DNA from 3 places in the Roseateles sp. P5_D6 genome. Region 3 is predicted to be linked to each of the others. Evidence: riboswitches for the same ligand, from Rfam matches in the RefSeq annotation. Region 3 holds a riboswitch; each other region holds the start of a gene.
The links. Region 3 has a riboswitch for cyclic di-GMP ahead of ACXJKM_RS06760 (S8 family serine peptidase). Riboswitches for the same ligand answer to the same signal wherever they lie in the genome.
Positions count from the first base shown of each region.

Region 1: it holds a riboswitch for cyclic di-GMP, as region 3 does, so the genes downstream of both, ACXJKM_RS07485 (hypothetical protein) here and ACXJKM_RS06760 (S8 family serine peptidase) in region 3, are expected to answer to the same signal.
Region 2: it holds a riboswitch for cyclic di-GMP, as region 3 does, so the genes downstream of both, ACXJKM_RS04000 (S53 family peptidase) here and ACXJKM_RS06760 (S8 family serine peptidase) in region 3, are expected to answer to the same signal.

Region 1 is NZ_JBFUMK010000004.1:354,390-360,377, forward strand. It holds gene ACXJKM_RS07475 (ABC transporter ATP-binding protein) at 1-499, shown strand, start outside; gene ACXJKM_RS07480 (hypothetical protein) at 499-1,950, shown strand; cyclic di-GMP riboswitch class I at 2,083-2,173, shown strand; gene ACXJKM_RS07485 (hypothetical protein) at 2,268-3,092, shown strand; gene ACXJKM_RS07490 (SRPBCC family protein) at 3,243-3,686, opposite strand; gene ACXJKM_RS07495 (flavin reductase family protein) at 3,777-4,253, opposite strand; gene ACXJKM_RS07500 (M48 family metallopeptidase) at 4,325-5,293, shown strand; gene ACXJKM_RS07505 (Crp/Fnr family transcriptional regulator) at 5,294-5,926, opposite strand.
Region 2 is NZ_JBFUMK010000002.1:439,636-445,623, reverse strand. It holds gene ACXJKM_RS04005 (ATP-binding protein) at 1-234, shown strand, start outside; gene ACXJKM_RS04000 (S53 family peptidase) at 269-2,077, opposite strand; cyclic di-GMP riboswitch class I at 2,127-2,213, opposite strand; gene ACXJKM_RS03995 (ATP-binding protein) at 2,377-4,464, opposite strand; gene ACXJKM_RS03990 (response regulator) at 4,461-5,027, opposite strand; gene ACXJKM_RS03985 (HD domain-containing phosphohydrolase) at 5,024-5,988, opposite strand, start outside.
Region 3 is NZ_JBFUMK010000004.1:201,327-207,314, forward strand. It holds gene ACXJKM_RS06755 (sensor histidine kinase) at 1-1,125, opposite strand, end outside; gene ACXJKM_RS06760 (S8 family serine peptidase) at 1,185-3,344, opposite strand; cyclic di-GMP riboswitch class I at 3,457-3,547, opposite strand; partial or broken gene ACXJKM_RS06765 (GMC oxidoreductase) at 3,801-3,980, shown strand; gene ACXJKM_RS06770 (YCF48-related protein) at 4,029-5,988, opposite strand, start outside.

The DNA of each region.
Region 1 (5,988 bases), 150 kb from region 3:
GCGCTGGGACATCGCCCGCGACAAACCCATCCGCAAGCTCAGTGGCGGCCAGCAGCAGCGCCTGTCCATCATCCGCGCCCTGGCCCATGAGCCCGACCTGCTGGTGCTGGATGAGCCCGTCGCCAGCCTGGACCCCGTCGGCCGGCGCGACTTCCTGCGCGAGCTGGTCGACCAGGTGCTGGGCCGCGGCACGACCGTCGTGTTCTCCACCCACATCCTGTCCGACCTGGAGCGGGTCGCCTTCAACCTCGCCTTCCTCAGCGACGGCCGCATCGCCCTGCAGGCGCCGCTGGACGAGCTGCTGGAGCAGGTGCGCGCCTTCACCGGCACCGTCACCGAACTGGCCAGCCTGTTCGCGCGGCTGAACGCCCAGCCGCTCAAGCGCACGCCGCTGGAGGCCGGCCGCGAGCGCGTGCTGGCGCGGCTGCCGGCCGGTGTGAGCGCGCCGCTGGACGCACAGGCCGTCAACCTCGAAGACCTGTTCGCGGAGCTGACGTGATGAAAGCCGCCCCCTACAGCCAATTGCTGCTGGCCTTCTGGCGCCAGCGTGATCGCGAATCCCCCTGGGGCCGCCGGGCGCTGTTCGCCCTGGCCGTGCTGGGCCTGGCGCTGGGCGTCTACCTGGCGCCGCAGCTGGCGGTGCCCATGCTGGCCCTTTCGGCGGCACTGGTGCTGATGTCGCTGTGGATGGCCATCATCGGCAGCCTGATACAGCAGAACCATCCCCATGCCGCGCGCTTCGTGCCCGGCCATCTGCGCCAGACGCTGGAGTCCGCGCTCGCAACCTGGGCCGGCTTGTCGCTGGGCAGCGCAGCCCTGCTGTGGCTTTGCCTGCCGCAGATGCCCTCCTTCGCCCTGCTGCTGCTGGGCGCCGCGGCCGTGCTGGCCTTCATGGGCTGGGCGACGCGCGAATGGCAGCTCTGGCTGGTGATCTCCATCGGGCCGGTGCTGTTCTTCGGCACCGGACTGGACCGGCGGCTGGCGCCTCTGGGCACCGCGCTGCGCGAGCTGTGGCTGGCCCAGCCGCTGTCCGTGCTCGCGCTGAGCCTGCTGGCCCTGGGCTGGTCGCTCACGCGGCTGTTCGGCAGGGGCGATGCGGCCCATGCCGAGGCCTATGCCCGCCTGGGCCGCATGCGCCGCGCCGCCGAGGACAGCATGCAGGGCAAATACGCCGGCGCCGCCGCCTTCGGTCGCGTGGGCGAATGGCTGAGCCAGCCTTTTGCGCTCGCCGTGTCGGCCTGGCAGTGCCATGTCGTCGCGCAGGCCGAACCGACTGGCCAGAGCGCCATGCGCCGCGCCGAGATCGTGCTGCATGGCCGGCAGCACTGGCTGCACCAGAGCCTGGGCGCCGTGATGGCCGTGGGCATCGCCGCGCTGAGCTTCTTCATCGCGTTTGCGCTGGCCGGCCAGGGCCTGCAGGACAACTGGACCAAAGGCGCCTACGGCATGGCCATCGGCCTGGCGAGCATCGGTTTCAACCCTTGCTTCACCCTGCCCAACATGCTCTGGCACAGCCGCCGCGAACAGGCCCTGATGCGGCTGCTGCCAGGCCTGCCGCAGGGAGAGGCGCTGAACCGCGCGGTTGCGCGGATGCAGTTGCGCCACGCCCTGGTTGCCTGGACGCTGACGACCGCCGGCCTGGGCCTGCTGGCCTGGGCCGCGAACAATGCCGCACTGCTGTGCCTGGCCTTTGGCGCCCTGCCACTGAGCACCGGCTGGCTGCTGCGCGCGCCTTCGCGCATGAAGTCGCCCACGGCCTGGACCACCGTCGTGCCCATCCTGGCCTTCATGCTGATGGGCTGGGGCATGTTCCTGCTGCAAAAGGATCTGGGCGCGCCGCTGCCTCTGCTGGCAGGCATCAGTGTTGCGCTCAGCGCCGCGCTGGGCGCATGGCGCTGGCGCACGCTGAGCGCTGCGCCAACGGCCTTGCCGGCCGGTCGCTTGAGCTGAAAACGCTCGGCGCAAGCCCGCCGCAAGCTTCAAAAACCGCTCGTCGCGGGCCTCGCGCCGCTCGCCGGTCGGGGGTCTCGGTTCGTGAACTGACGCACGGACAAAACACGGCTTACATCCGCACACTGCGTCCCATGCAGTCGGCAAACCCGTCGAAAGGCGGGGACGCAAAGCCACCGGTCTTCGTGCTCTGACAGGAGCAAAAGACAGCGGGGCCGCCCTGGGCGGACAAGGACATGTCCGCAGCGTGGCACACGGGGAGGTGCCGGCTACTGCCCAGTAGCCCCACCCTTTGCATCAACCCGAAAGACCACGCCATGAAGTACCAAGCCATTGCCTTCGCTGCCCTCGCCCTGTTCGCCCAGGCCAGCTTCGCCGCCGACCCGACGGCCCAGCTCACCGGCCTCGTGCGCATCGTCAAGAGCGACGGTCAGACCGTCCTCGCCCAGGCCGCGCCCATGCTCGTCGCCGCCAACGGCACGGCCACGGGCGCCATGCCCCAGATCACCGTCAGCGAGAAGGATGCCTTCATCTCCAGCCTCGGCCGCTGCGCCTTCAACTTCAAGTACGACGAGGTCAGCGCCTCGGCCGTGGCCACCAGCACCAACCGCATCTACAGCAACGACACACTGATCGCGCAGAACACGCAAATCGCGCTGACGCCCAAGGTCGTCAAGACGATCTGGACCCAGCCCTATCTCTTCGCCGGCGCGAACAACGTGAAGGTCGTCGTCAATGTCGACGGCGTGCCGAGCACGGGCTGGGTGCGCATCAACGTGAGCGGCACCTGCGGCAAGCCCGCCGCGGCACCAGCTCCGGCACCCGTGGCCGCACCGCCCGCACCGGCCCCGTCGCCCGCTCCCGCACCGGTCGTCTATGTCCAGCCGGGCTCTGGCGACTGGAACAACCTCAACAACGCCTGGGGCTACAGCAACTACGCGGCAACCCAGCTCAAGGGCAAGGGCTATGCGAAGTACGCCGAGATCGTGCGCCTGAACGCCGCCCTCACGACGGCGATCAACGCCAAGAAGATCTCGACCGGTGACTACGGCAGCCTGATGGCGGCCTGGAACGCACTGATGGCCGACCCCGCCTTCAAGGCCGCGATGGCGGCCATCGTGCCGACACCAGGCGTCAAGTAAAGACCCCTCGTCCAGTCCCGCTCCGCTGAACACGAGCGGGCCTAACCGGCCCCCCGAGGGGGCGGCGATGCTTGGCGGCATTGAGCCGCAAGCACATCGCCATGGCGGGCCGGCTAGGGGCGGCCCGTCGCTCGGCCCGAGCGCACCACGTTACTGGTTGATTTCCGGCTCGGCCAGCTGGGCCAGCAGGGTCAGCGACTCCTGCCAGCCCAGGTAGCAGGCCTCGGCCGGGATCATGGCCGGGATGCCTTCCTGCTTGATGTGCACCTCGGTGCCGCAGAACACGGCGCGCAGCTCGACGGTCGTCGTCATCTCGCCGGGCAAGTTGGGGTCGTCAAAGGCCGCCGTGTAGCGCAGCTTCTGGCCTGGCACCAGTTCCAGGTAGCGGCCGCCAAAGCTGTGGCCGCCGCCGGTCGTGAAGTTGGTGAACGACATCTTGTATGTGCCGCCCACCTTGGCGTCCATTTCATGGACGGTGCCGGTGAAGCCATGCGGCGGCAGCCACTTGGCCATGGCGGCCGGTGTCGTGAAGGCGCGGTAGACGCGGTCGGGCGGGCAGCGCAGCACGCGGTGCAGGGTGACGGTGTTGGTCATGGTCGATTCCGTGGTTGGACAGAGGATGGCCCTCTGTCATGACGACGATCAGAGCCCGACCGGATCGACAACGCCAACCCGGAAAAAACCCTAGATCGGCAACTCGGTGAAATAACGGCCGCCGTGGAAGATCAGCGGCTGAGCGCCGAGCCGGGACGAGCAACGCTCGACTTCGCCGACGAAGATGACGTGGTCGCCCTCCTCGTAACGGCTGCGGTTGGCGCATTCGAAGACGGCAGCAGCCCCCTCCAGCACCGGCGCGCCGCCCGCGCCCTCGTGCCAGGCCACGCCGGCGAAGCGATCGATGTCACGCGTCGCGAAGCGCTGGGCCAGCTCCTTCTGGTCGGCCGCGAGGATGTTGATGGCGTAATGCGAGCCATGCGAGAACACCGGCATGGAGCCGGCGCGGCGCGCCAGGCTCCACAGCACCAGGGGCGGGTCCAAGGACACGGAGTTGAAGGAATTGGCGGTGAGGCCGACCAGGCCGCCGTCCGCAGCGCGAACGGTGACGATGGTCACGCCGGTGGCAAACATGCCCAGTGCGGCGCGGAATTGCTGGCTGTCCATGGGGTGATTGTCGCCAGTCCCGCGCCGCTGTCCTACGAAAGCCGCCATCGCCGCCCAAGCACAATGTCGGCATGGATGCCGACGACTTCCAGGTCCGCGACGACCTGCAGTTCACTGACCCGCCGACGCGCATGTTCGGCGCCTGCGCCGACTGCGCCGCCGGCCGCTGCGCGCCACCGGCCCTGCGCGGCCGCCGCCTGTTCACCGGGCTGCTTGCCGCTACCGGTGCCGCAGCGTTCATGCCAGCCTGGGCACGCGAAGGCGTGGAGGTCGGGCCCAAGAGCAAGTTCACCGGCTTCGTGTCGGCCGACCAGCTGGAACAGGCCGGTGGCCAGCAGTACGCGCTGATGATGCGCGAGGCCGGCCAGCAGCGTGCCCTGGCGCCGATGGACCACCCCCAGGCCCAGAGGCTGCGCTACATCGCCCAGCGCATCATTCCCTTCAGCTACGAATGGAACGACCGCGCCCGGCAGTGGAAGTGGGAAGTCAACCTGCTGGCCAGCGCGCAGCTGAACGCCTTCTGCATGCCGGGCGGCAAGATCGCGTTCTTCTACGGCATCCTCGACAAGCTCAAGCTGGAAGACGACGAGGTCGCCGCCATCATGGGCCATGAGGTCGCGCATGCGCTGCGCGAGCATGCCCGCGAGCGCGTCGGCAAGTCGGCGTTCACGAACGGCATCGTCGAACTCGGCTCGGCCTTGCTGGGGTTGGGCAACGTGGGCCGCGGCCTGGCCGGCATGGGGGCCCAACTGGTCAACCTGCGCTTCAGCCGCGACGACGAAAGCGAGGCCGACCTCGTCGGCATCGAGCTGTCCGCCCGTGCGGGCTATGACCCCGCCGCCGCCGTGCGCCTGTGGGAAAAGATGATGACGGCCAACAAGGGCGCGCCACCGCAATGGCTGTCCACCCACCCGGCCAGCACGACGCGCATCCGCGACATCCAGGCCAACCTGCCCAAGGTCGAGGGCCTCTACAAGCGCGCAGCCAAGCCGGACCAGCGCTTCCCGGTTGCGCCGCCGCTGCAGGTCAGGTCGCGGTAGCTACCAGCGCGCTGGCAGGCTCTTGAGTCGCTGGTATTCGCCGGCCGCCACGCGCCTCAGGTAGCCGCCCAGCTCCAGGTCCTTGACGAGCTTGGACACCATCTCACGCGAGCAGCCCAGGCGCTGGGCCATGCCCTGGTGGGTGAGCGCCAGGTGGCGGCCATCGCCGGTGGTCTCGTCGACGAGGTTCTTGAGCCGGCCGTAGACATCGTTGAGCGCCAGCTGCTTGGTCGACAGCGTTGCGGCGCGGGCGCGACGGATGACCTTGGTCAGCAACTCGAAGGCAAATTCGGGGTGCTCGCTGATGTGGGTCAGCAGGCTGGCCCGCGTGACCATGACCAGGCGGCTGCCTTCTTCGGTGATGACGCTGGCCGAGCGCGGCCCCCCGTCCAGGCTCATCTCGCCGACGTATTCGCCGGGGCCATAGACGCCGTAGGTGATCTCGCGGCCACGGGCGTCGCTGCTGAAGGCGCGCAGCGAGCCGGAGAGGATCAGATAGAGGTTGTCGCCGAGCGAGCTCTCCTCGATCAGCACGATGCCCTTGCGATAGCTGCGTGCAATGCCGCGCGCGGCCAGCTGCCGCAGCGAGGGCGGCAGGGCCAGGAGTTCGTTGTCGAGCGTGTCGTCAGGCATCCGGCGGCGCTCTGAGCATTTGGCTCCGGAGCGCGGTCGAATGTTAGTGCTTGCGGGCCGAG
Region 2 (5,988 bases), on a different contig from region 3:
GCCGGTGCCGCCTGGATCGAGGTGCGCGACCGCGGCCCGGGCATCGCGCCGGCCCGGGTCGACGACCTCAAGCGCCCCTTTCAGCGCGGCGACACGGCGCGCGGCGGCAAGCCCGGCTCGGGCCTGGGCCTGGCCATCGTCGAGCGCATCGCGCGGGCCGAGGGCGCCGAGCTCAGGTTGATGCCACGCGATGGTGGCGGCCTCATTGCCCGTGTCAGCTGGTCTGGATCGTGACGAAGCAGTATTCGAGCAGTCGCCAGTGCTGAGTTCAGCTCGCGTTGATCGTCACCGTCACGTTGCCCGTGCTCGTCTGGCCGAGGTTGTCCTTCAGCGTGATGACGAGGTTGGTGCGGCCGGCTACCGGGTTGGCCCAGTTCAGGGCGAGGCCGCTGCCGGTGGCCGAGAAGCTCATGCCGCTGGCGGCACCGCTGATGCTGATGCTCAGCGAGCTCGCGCCCGGCGCCGAGTAGCCGATGGTGGCGGCGAGAGCCTTGCCGGCCGTGCCGCTCAGGCTGGTGGTCGTCAGCGTGGGGCCGCTGCTGGTCGTCGGCGTGGGGGTGGTCGTCGAGGTCGTGACGCTGGCGCCGCTGAGGCTGCTCAGCAGGGCGCTGACGTTGGGCGTGCCCCAGCCGGTGGGCGTGTCATAGCCGGCCTTGGCGGCGCAGCTCGTGCATGTGCCGTTGCTGCCGCTGGCCACGTCCTTGAAGGCGGCGGCGTATTGCGTCGGCACGGCGCCGATCTGCTGGTAGAGGGCGGCGTGAGGCTGGCCGAGCAGGGCCTTGCTGGCGGCGGCGCGCATCGCGTTGGCCACGGCCAGCAGGCCGGCCCATTGCGGCGTGGCCAGGCTGGTGCCGCCGGCGCTGACCCAGCGCGTCGTCGTCGCGCCCTGTGCAATCAGCGCCACGTACTGGCCGGAGTTGGGGTCGGCGTTGAAGGCGACGTCGGCGACGGCGCGCTTGGCGTAGCCGCCAATGGTGCCGCTCTGGTAGCTGGGCAGGGCCACATAGGCGCTGGTGCCGCCGCCGGTGCCGGTCCAGGTGGTTTCGCTGCGCGCACCGCTGCTGTAGCTCAGCGTGGTGCCGCCGACGGCCACGACGCGGGTCGACACCGAAGGCCAGGACACGGCCGCGCCGTTGTCACCGGTGGCGGCCAGGTAACTCATGCCGGCGGTGGCGAAGGCGCCGTCATAGCTCGACGTCCAGCTGCCCTCGGCGGCGCCGAAGCTCATGGACACGACGCCGGTGCCCATCCTGTTGGCCAGGGCCACGGCCTTGGACAGGCTGCCGACGCCGGCATCCGGCGCTTCGATGAGGACGAGGCGCGCCAGCGGTGCCGTCGCGTGGGCCCATTGCACGTCCAGCGCAATCTCGGTGGCCCAGCCGCTGTCATAGGCGGGCGCCGTGGCGGTCAGGGCGCCGGCGGTCGTGCTGTAGGCAATGACCAGCTCGCAGCTGGACGGGGAGGCTTTGGCCAGCGGCAGGCTGGCGTTGGCCGCCAGGGTGCGCGAGCTGCAGGTCGGCAGCGCGAACTTGGTGTTGAAGGCGGCCAGTTCGGCGGCGATGTTGGGGTCGTGCTTGGCGTTGACGATGTAGATGGTCTGCCCGGCGCCGAGCTGGGCGGCCTGGGCGGCGGTCAGGCCGGCGGTGCTGGCGGGCAGGGCCGGCTGCGCGTAGGCGGCGCGGATCTGTGCCGGCGTATAGGTCGTCACGGCAGTGGACGTCGCCATCGGGGCGGCTTCGCCTGCACCCGCCGCGAAGGCGCGAGGCCGCATGGCCTCGTCCAGGCGGTCGCGCGTCAGGCCTTGGGTGGCGACGCCGGCCAGGGCGTGGCTGCGGTGGGGTGCGGCACCGTTGTCGGGTTCTTCGAGATCGACGGCGGCGGTGTGGAAGCTGGGCTTAGCCTCGACGCTGGCGGCGGCGCCATCGGCAAGATCAACGGTCAGGTTGATGACCGAGGCCGCCTCGCTGACCTGGACGGTCGGGCTGTCGCTGCTGCCACCGCCACAAGCGGTGAGGGCCGCGGCGGTCAGCAGGCTGAAGGTCCAGGAAGTCCAGGAGACAGGGCGGGTACTGCGCATGGCCGGGTTCTCGTACGAAGGAGGGCCACGCCGATCAAGACCTGCCGGTCTTGGCGGCCCCGCTGCCGTGGCGCTTGCGCGCTGTAGGCCGGTGGCTTTGCGTCCCCGCCTTTCGACGGGTTTGCCCTCTGGGTTGTGAAACAGGTTCAGTCTAGGCGCCGGGGTGCCGAGATACGGGGCCCGACAAAGGCGCTGCGTGACTTCTGACTCGGCGGGCAGCGCGAGCTTTCGATGCCGCCAGTCTGCGTTTCGTGAGTTACTGCCCTGTGGTTGCTTTGTGTCACGCAGGACACAAAAGCTCAGGCGGGCTGCGGCGGGTGCAGCGGGATCCAGACCGTGAAGCGCGTGCCGACGCCGGGTTGGGAATCCACTTCGATGCGACCGCCGTGCTTTTGCACGATGGAGAATGAAAGGGACAGGCCCAGGCCCGTCCCTTGGCCGACGGGTTTGGTCGTGAAGAAGGGCTCGAAGATGCGCCGCTTGACCTCCTCGCTCATGCCGCTGCCCGTGTCTGCGATCTCGATGCGAACCCAGCCATCCTCGGCGCGCGTGGTCAGCGTGATCGTGCCGCGCTCCTTGATGGCATGGGCCGCATTGACGATCAGATTCATGAAGACCTGGTTGAGCTGCGCGGCGATGCAGTGCACCGGGGGCAGCACGGCATAGTCCTTGCGAACCTCGGCCTTGTACTTGACCTCGTTCATGACGACGTTGAGCGTCGAGTCCAGCCCGGCATTGAGGTCGGCGTCCTGCCAATCGGCATGGTCGACGCGCGAGAAGTCCTTGAGGTCCTGCACGATCTTCTTGACCCGCGACAGCCCCTCCTCGCTCTCGTCGAGCAACTGGGGCAGGTCCTCCTGCACGAAGCTCAGGTCGACGGCGGCATCCACCCGGTCCAGCTCTTCTCGCACATCGCGAGGCAGCGCGTCGGCCGGCGTCTTCCTCAGCAGTGCGAGCAACGCGAAGACAGGTTGGACATAGCCGCGCAGCGAGCCGAGGTTGGAGCTGACAAAGCCGATCGGGTTGTTGATTTCGTGGGCGACACCGGCGGCGAGCTGGCCGATGGAGGCCATCTTCTCGGCCTGCAGCAGCTGGTTCTGCGCTTCCTCAAGCCGGTTGTTGGTCTGCTTGATGCGCTCGTAGTTGAGCTCCAGCTCACGCTGCACGCGGCGCACCTCCGTGCGGTCCTGCAGCAGCCACCAGGTGCCCGCTGTCGGCTCCTCGGGGTTGGATACGTAGGCAATGATCTGCACCCACAGCGTGTTGCCGGCCAGCGTGCAGACCTCCATCTCGTGCAGCAGCGAGCCGCCCCGCGACAGCACCGGGATGGCGATCTGGCTCAGCGCTTCGAAGTCTTCGTCGCTCTTGAACAGGCGGCGCGTCGGCAGTCCATGGGGCGGGACGTCACCGAGTTCGAACATCTCGATGAACTTCTTGTTGCCGCGCTGGATCTGCTGATTGGCCGTCGCGATGATGCCTACCGACGCGTTCTCCAGAAAGGCTTCGAGTTCATGGTGGGTGCTCAGCAACTCGGCCGTGCGGTCCGCGATCATGTTCTCGAGTTCGTTGCGATGGCGGCGGAGTTCGTCCTCGGCCTGGCGCCGTCGCGTGATGTCCTGGAGTGTCTCGATGGCGCCGACGACTTCGCCGTGGGCATCGACCAGCGGGGCGGCCGTGAAGTAGAGCCAGCGCCCTTCCCGGCCGAAATTGGGGAAATAGCCCTCGACCTCGTAGGCGTTGGCGATGTGCGGCGACGGTTGGCAGTGCCGGCCGTACAGGCGCTGGCGCTCCTGCTCGACATTGCCGTCCAGGATCAGGTCGACCAGCAGCGGCCTGGCTTCGGGGTAGAAGGCGCGCCAGGTGTCGTCGCGGCCCAGCATCTCGGAGGCGTCGCGGCCGGTGAGCTGGGCGCAGGAGGCGTTCCAGTGCGTGACGCGGTGAGACTTGTCGATCACGAGCGTGGCCACCGGGTTGTTCTCGAGGATCTGGTAGAGCACGCGGCCGATGTCCAGCAGGCTGGTCTGCACGTGGCGGATGTCGCTGAGGTCCTGCCCGGTCAGCACCGCACAGGGTTGGCCGTCGAGCATGACGCGATGCGCCTTGACTTCCAGCACGCGCAGCGAGCCGCTGCCCGTCAGCGCCTCGATCTCGATCGCGGGCAGCTCGCCTTCCTCGGCCAGCGCCCGCTGGCCATAGCGCCGCAACTCATCGGCGAACTCGGGCGCTGCCCAGCCGTGCGGCGGCATCTGCTGCAGCGCCTCCAGCCCATAGCCCAGCAGGCGTTCCATCGCCGCGTTGGCGAACAGGATGCGGTCCGATCCATGCACCAGGACCGACGCACTGACGGCCTGCAGCGCCAGGCTGAAGTCGACCGTCAGTACGGTCACCACTTCACCTCTTCATCCGGGTCCTCCAGGATGAACGAGCCGTCGCTGCCCCATTTCACATGGGTGATGCCCGGTTCGAGCCGCTCCAGGCGGCGCAGCTCCGCCTCTTGGGCGGTAAGCACGCCCATCTGCTGGCGCACCTGGTCAGCCAGGCGCTGGTTCTCCATCGTCAGCTCGCGGATGCGCAACACCTGGCGCACGGCGCTGAGCAGGTCGAAGTCGGCCCAGGGCTTGGAGATGAAACGGGCGATCTCGGCCTCGTTGATGGCCGCCACCAGCGCGTTCAGGTCGGCATAGCCGGACAGGATGATGCGCCCGCAGTCGGGCTGCACCTGACGCAGTTCGCGCAGGAATTCCACGCCGGTCATGCCCGGCATGCGCTGATCGGAGATGGCCAGCGCGAAAGCGCACTCGCGCGCCCGCGCCAGAGCCACGGCGCCGTCGGTGAAGCTTTCGACGTCATAGCGCGCGCCGCCGGTGTCCTTCAGCCCGTTGCGCAGCAGGCGCTGCAGCGCGCTGAGGATGTGAGGCTCGTCGTCGACGAGCAGGATGCGTTCGCTCACGTCGCACCTCCTTCAGGCAGCTTCACGAAGACATGCAGCTTTGCGCCTTCACGGCCGGCGAATTCGCGCAGCTGTCTGACGACCCGGTTGTCGAAGACGAAACCCGCGGCCAGCAGCAGCGTGCCCTGCGGCGACAGCAGGTCGCGGGACAGCACCATGCCCGGCATCACTTCGTGAGGCTGCAGCTCCCGGTCACGCGGCTTCTCGGAGGGCTCGTCCTTGAGCGCCAGCTCGAAGGCCTCGACAACAGCCTTCTCGTAACGCGTGCCGGCACCGCCGAGGATCAGCGAATGCGCCTCGGCCGCCGAATGGCGCTTCAGCGACAGCCGGCCGGACTGTGCGGCGTAGTAGTCGCAAGCCACGCTCACCACCTGCGCGCCGAGCGGCACCTCGTCGCCGCTCAGCGCATCGGGGTAGCCCTTGCCGTCGATGCGTTCGTGGTGCGACCGCACCAGGCGCGCCACGCGTTGCAGCCGCCCGAGCGGCAGCAGCGCCGCCTCGCCATTGAGCGGGTAGCGACGGTACAGGGCCAGCTCATCGCTGGACATGGCCGAGAGCGGCTTGCGCAGCATCGTGTCCGGAAGGCCGATCTTGCCGACCTCATGCAGCAGGCCGGTGATGTAGATGTCTTCCTCTGCCGCTGCACCCAGGTTGAGCCGCCGCGCCGTGCGGCGAGCCAGGTCGGCCACCTCGCGTGAATAGCCCGCCATGCCACCACCACGCAGCTCGATCAGACCTGAGAACACGTTGATCGACAGCAGGAAGTTCTCCTGCAACTGCGCGAACGAGGTCTCCAGCATGGCGTTGACCTGTTCCAGCTCGCTGGTCCGCGCCTTGACCCGCGCCGCCAGGTCGGTGTTCAAGGCCTGCAGTTCGTCGTTCTGCCTTTGAGTCAGCAGCTGCAGCGCGCGGTTTTCCTTCTCCAGCCGGCGGCGCTCCAGGCCGTCCTGCACGCACATCA
Region 3 (5,988 bases):
CGATTCGACCATGCTGGACGCGCCGGCGTAGGACTGCTGCGTCGCCACGATTTCCTTGATGTGGCGCACGCTGCGCGTCAGCGCCGCCAGCTCGTCAAGGATCTGCTGGCGCTCCTCGGCCACCGCCACCGAGAGTTGCTTCAGATAGCCTGGCAGCAGCCGCCCGCGCGCGTCGCGGGTGAGGTAGTCGCCCAGGTCCTGCGCATGCGCGTCCAGCAGCGCCACCGCGCGGGCCAGCCCTGCGGCCTCCGAACCGCGGACCTTGCCACTGATCAACTCGGCCGACACATTGACGCTGTTGAGCACATTGCCGACGTTGTGCAGCACGTTGGTGGCGATCTCGGCCATGCCCGACTGGCGCGCGTTCTCCAGCGCCTGCTTCTGCGCCAATTGCTGCTCGCGCGCCTTGCGCACCGCTTCGGCCGCTTCCTCGCGGCGAAAGAAGAAGTGGCCGGTCGTCAGCAGGATCACGATGATCGGCGTGGCCGCGACGACGACGACGATGCCCGACTGCCGGAAGCTGAGGAACAGCAATGTCGCCACCGAGGCGTTGCCCGCGTAGGCGATGCCAAGCCAGCCGAATGCGTCGACGAATGCCCGGACCGACAGCGGCTCGTTGCGCTTGAGCCGTGGCACGGCCGTGGCCATCACGGTGTTCAGCACGAAGTAGGCGAGCGCAAACAGGATCGCGCCCAGCAGGATCAGGCTGTCGCTCTCCAGCTGATGGCTACGCAGTTCGCCCAGTGCCACGTGCAGCACCGTGCCGGCGCTGAACATGGCAATGGCCGCCATCGCGGGGCTGGCGATGCGGCTGGTCCAGCGCTTGGAGGTGCGCCAGGCGCCGACCAGCGCTTCCGCTGCCGACGCCACGGCCGCGGCCTCCGGCCCGTTCAGCAGCAGCAGCAGGAAGATGAAGATCTCGCCAGCGGTGAACGAGTTCGTTGAACGCGGAATCCGCACCGGCACCAGCCCGGCCAGCATCGCCAGCAGCGTGCCGCCCACCACGCGCAACCAGGCATCCGGCGAAAGGCTCACAACGTGGCGCAACGAGTGCGCGAGCACCACCACACCGATGCAGACCACCGCCCACCAATACACCGCCGCCTTGCGGTTGTAGTCCGGCATCAGTGCCTGATGGACGCGCCGAGGCCAGCTCACTCCGGGCTCGGCGCCTGCAGCAACCATCATCGTTCGCCGGTGCGGGCAACTTCGCTGAGCACGACACCCTCGCTGAGCACCACGCCCTCGCTCAGCACGACACCCTCGCTGAGCACCACGCCTTCGCTCAGCACCACGCCTTCGCTGAGGACGACCCCTTCGCTGAGGACCACACCCTCACTGAGGACGACGCCTTCGCTGAGCACCACACCGCTGCCCGATGCCAGCCAGCCGGAAAGCGTCGCGGTGGGGACGAAGACGCCCGTGCGACCCAGCAGCGAACTGCGGCCGACCAGCGAATTCAGCGTGATGACGCCGTCGGTCAGGAAGCGCTGCCCCGTCGGCACGGGAGACGCCGTGATCGTCGACAGCGCCGCGCCGGGGCGGATCTGGACAGTAACGCGCGTCGCGCTGCCGCCCACCCAGAACAGGCCCGGGTCGTACACCGGCTGGTAGCGGGTGAAAAGCGCGCTGCCGCTGTAGAGGTGGCGCCCGCCGGCGAAGATGATGCGACTCCAGGGCACCGACTGACCGCCGATGATCGACACCGGCGCGGGCATCACCTGGCCCGGCGCCAGCAGCGGCGCACCCGCCGCGATGCGGCCGCTGGCGATGACCGTGGCGAGATCGCTGCGCAGCGCACCGGCCAGCCGCACCGCGCCGTCGACGTTCAACAGGCCCGCGCCCTGCTGCAGCAGGTTGGCGCCCGGCAGGGCCTGCGCGGTGTACTGCAGGATCGCCTTCACCAACGGGGGCGTCAGGCCGGGGTTGGCCTGCAACATCAGGGCCACGGTACCGGACACCACCGGCGCAGCGACCGAAGTGCCGCTCAGGTCCATCAGCTCGCGGCCCCGCGGCTGCGCCGTGCCGCCATAGGGCGCCGACAGCGAGGGGAAGTCCGTGGCGAGCGTGCTGCCGGCCGCCATCGGGCCGACGATGCGATTGCCCGGAGCCACCAGGTCCGGCTTGAGCAGGTTGTCGGCGACGCGGCGCCCGTCGGGCAGGAACAGGCCGCCGCGGGTGGGCCCGCGGGAACTGAAATGGTTGACTGCGTCGTCGCTGCGCGAGGCCGTCGCCTGCGTGTTGGCCGACCCCACGGTGATGACCGAGGGCTCGTTGCCCGGCGAGCTGATCGTGCCGTAGCGCTCCTGGCCGGAAGCGTCCGTGCCGTAGTTGCCGGCGGCAACGACCACCACGAGGCCGGCTGCGCTCGCGCCGCGCAGAGCGCCGCACAGCGGGTCGGTCCGATACGACTCGGTCGAATCGGCGGCAAGGCTCACGTTGAGCACGCGGATGTTTTGCTGCTTCGCATGCGCGATGACCCAGTCGATCCCGGCCAGCACATCGCTCAGCTCGCCTTCGCCGCGGCTGTCAAGCACCTTGACGTCGACCAGCGAGGCCTGGGTGGCGATGCCGCTCGACTCGGGCAGACGCGACGTCGAGCGGCCTGCGGCGACGCCCGCGACATGCGTGCCGTGGCCATATGCATCCGCCCCGCCCGCCGCTTGGGGGCGTTCATCGAGCGCCGCGTCGGATCGGTCGACGCCGGGCTGCCAGGCGCGGCCCGCGCCGCCTTGCGTCACCTTCTCAAAGTCGACGGCGCGTGCGACCCGCGAGCGCTGGCCATCGGTGAACGCGGTGTGGTTCCCAGCGATGCCCGAATCCAGCACGGCGATGGCGACGCCCGAGCCGTCCAGGCCCCGCGCCGCGCCGATCGTGGCGGCACGCACGTCGGCTGCGCCGGTGGAGGCCTCGGTCAGGCTGAACGTGCGGGCCGCGCGCCGGTTCGGCGAGATGCTCTGCACGTCCGGCCGCGCAGCGAGCGCGTCAACCTTGTCAACGGGCAAGGTCACGAAAAGCGCCGGCACCGACTGGTAGCGCCAGTAGACGGTGCCTCCCGCCGCCACGACCGCGCGGCGGAGCTCGACCAGCTCGGCGTCCCGCCCGTCGCTGACGACCAGGGTGTGCACGTAGCGGCGACCAGCCAGTTCCTGTTGCCAGCGCTGGCGAGGCGCAGCGGCCGAATCGACGGCCTGGCGCAGATCGGCGGCAATCTTGTCGCGCGGCGCTGCTTGCGCCAGTGCAGGCCACAGCAATGCAGCCAGCGTCAGCAGCAGCGCAAGCGCCGCGTGCAGGCGCCACTCGATCAGAACTACGAATCGAAGAGGGAGCGTGGTGGACTTCATGGACAGCTTTCGTTGTTGCGCTGATTCCTACGCACACGCCCGGTCGGGCGTCGCGCCGCATCCCGGCGACGGAAGAGCTGCCATGTCGACGGCGACCTGCCGGCGGCTTGTCCTTGGCAACCCCGCTGTCGTAACCCGCCAGGCGGGCCTTAGACCGGAAGCTTTGCGACCCCGGCTTTCGCTCGGGTGTGCCTTTGTCATCAGTGAAAAAGAATGTATTTGAAATCGCAGCGACGCGTTGTGAACAAGTGGCGCTTCCGGCAGCGCCGGGTGACCGTTACACATCGACGGTTCGGTCATGAATGCAGCACCGCCCAGATAGGAAGTCATGCGCCGATCGACGCAAGCCATGTTGGGGTGCCCGGGCCTCAGTCTTGCGCTGCAGCAGCTGACGCTGGCGGCGGCCGTAGTACCAGACCGACGAGGAACTGGCGCGCGATATCAACAACCATCTAGCCCGTGGGCACCTGCCGCATGGGCCGCAAGGACGACCCCGGTGCGGTGGTCGACTCACGGCTGCGCGTGCGCGGGCTGCGCATCGCGGATGCGAGCGTGATGCCGACGATCAAGAGCGGGAACACGAATTCGCCGACATTGATGATTGCGGAGAAGTTGGCGGGGTGGCTGGTAGCGTGAGCCGCGCCTGGTCGGCGCGTTCCGCCACAGCGCACCGGGGCCGGCGCACTAACGCCCCCCGTTGCCGGTAGCCAGCACCGTCCCCGCCTCACCTTCGATCCAGGCCGTCTTGCTGTCCACGGTCTGGATGCGCCACAGGTCGCGGTCTGCTTGTGTGGGCTGTCTGACCCACGTCTTGCCGCCATCCGTGGTGGCAACAACCATGCCTCCACGGCCCACCGCCCATCCGTTGTTGGCATCGGCGAACGCAATGTCAGCGAACTGCCCGCTGACGCCCGTCACCTCGGTCCAGGTGGCGCCAGCGTCGTCCGAACGGTACAAGCCGAAGGTTTGCGCGGACCACCAGGTCTTGGCATCGCTCGCGATGACTTTGCTGCGCGTGTTGAACGGCGATTCAACGTTGGGCGCGAGAACCGTCCAGGTCTGGCCATCGTCCACCGTACTTGCCAGCAACGTGCCACGTCCATAGATGACGATCTGTCGCCCGTCTCCGAAGAACAGCCCACCTACGCTCACCGTCTGCGGCGGTGACAGGGTCATCCACGTCTGGCCGCCATCGCGGGTAAACACCAGCCCGCGCCGATCGGTCGGCTCGCCCCAGCCACGGTTGGCGTCGACGAAGTCGAATCGCACCAGGCCCCCATGAACTAGCTGGCCATCACGCCATGTGGCGCCGCCATCCGACGTCTTGTACAGGCGGCCGTCGCTCTGCAGCATCCAGCCGATCTTGTCGTCGACGAAGCGCAGCGCCGTGTTGGTGGCCGTGGAGGGCAGGCCCGTGCTCGGCTTGGTCGTCCAGGTTCGCCCGCCGTCGCTCGTCTGGCGCAGTTGGCCCGTCGCATCCAGACCAAGGCCGCGCTTGGCGTCGAGGAAGGCGAGTTTCATGGAGTACTCGCCAAACCAGGGCGACGAGGGAAGGTCGTTGCGCAGCAGAGCGGCGTCGACCGCGATCGTCCAGTTGCGTCCTCCGTCGGTCGACAGGAAGGCGCGCCCGGTGCTGTCCTGCATGCTGAAGACGTTGCCATCGACCTGACGAAGGCGCTTGAAGGCCGCATAGGTGGGTTTGCTGAGGCCCTCCACCGATGCGGAGGACCACGTTTGCCCTCCGTCACCGCTCCAGGCCAGACCGCGTTCTGCGTACTCGCCTCCCAATTCGGATGGCCGCCAGATAAGGGGGCCCCGTGACGGCACCAGCACCGTGGTGCCGACGGCCAGGGCTCCCTCGCCGGTGGCGGCGCTCAGCGCAGGCAGCCGCACGGTGCTCCAGTGCGTTCCGCCGTCACTGCTGGAGATCAGCTGATCACGGAGGCTGGCGAGCAGCACCCGATCCGCAGCACTCGCCCGGATGATGCGCAGCCCGTCGCTTGACGGCATCGCGTTGCCATCCAGGGTGCTCGGGTCGACGCGGCGCCAGCTGTCGCCGCCGTCAAAGCTCAGTAGGAGCGTATAGGTTGCTACCCAGCTCACCGTGGCCGGGTCGAACGTCGACAACGCCCATCCGGCAGCCATGGTCTGGTCGTCGACCAGGTTGAAGAACGCGCTACCGCCATTGCCATGAGCCAACAGGTCGAGCACCACCGTGCTGGTCCGTCCGAAGTCCGTGGAGCGTCTCAACTCGGTACCGGAGAAACCCCAGAACGTCCCGCGCGACGAAATGTCGCTGAGAAAAAAATCGTGCCGCGCCCAGGTTGCGCCCCCATCGGTCGTGTGCAGGCCCGTGGTGCCGACGATAGCGATCTGGTCGTCAACAGCCACCAGCCGCCCGCCAAAGCCGGCTTGCAGTGCAACGGGCACGGGAGCCGTACGGCTCCATGTCACCCCACCATCGGTCGTGCGGAGCAACGAGGGATCGTCACCCATGACCCAGCCGTGCTTCGCCGAAACGAAACTGACGGCCCTCAGCGCTTTCGTGGAACCGCTGGCCTCAATCGACCAGGTGACGCCGCCATCCGTGCTCCGGGACAGCTCGCCATGCTCTCCCGTTACGAACAGCGTGGTCTTGGATGCA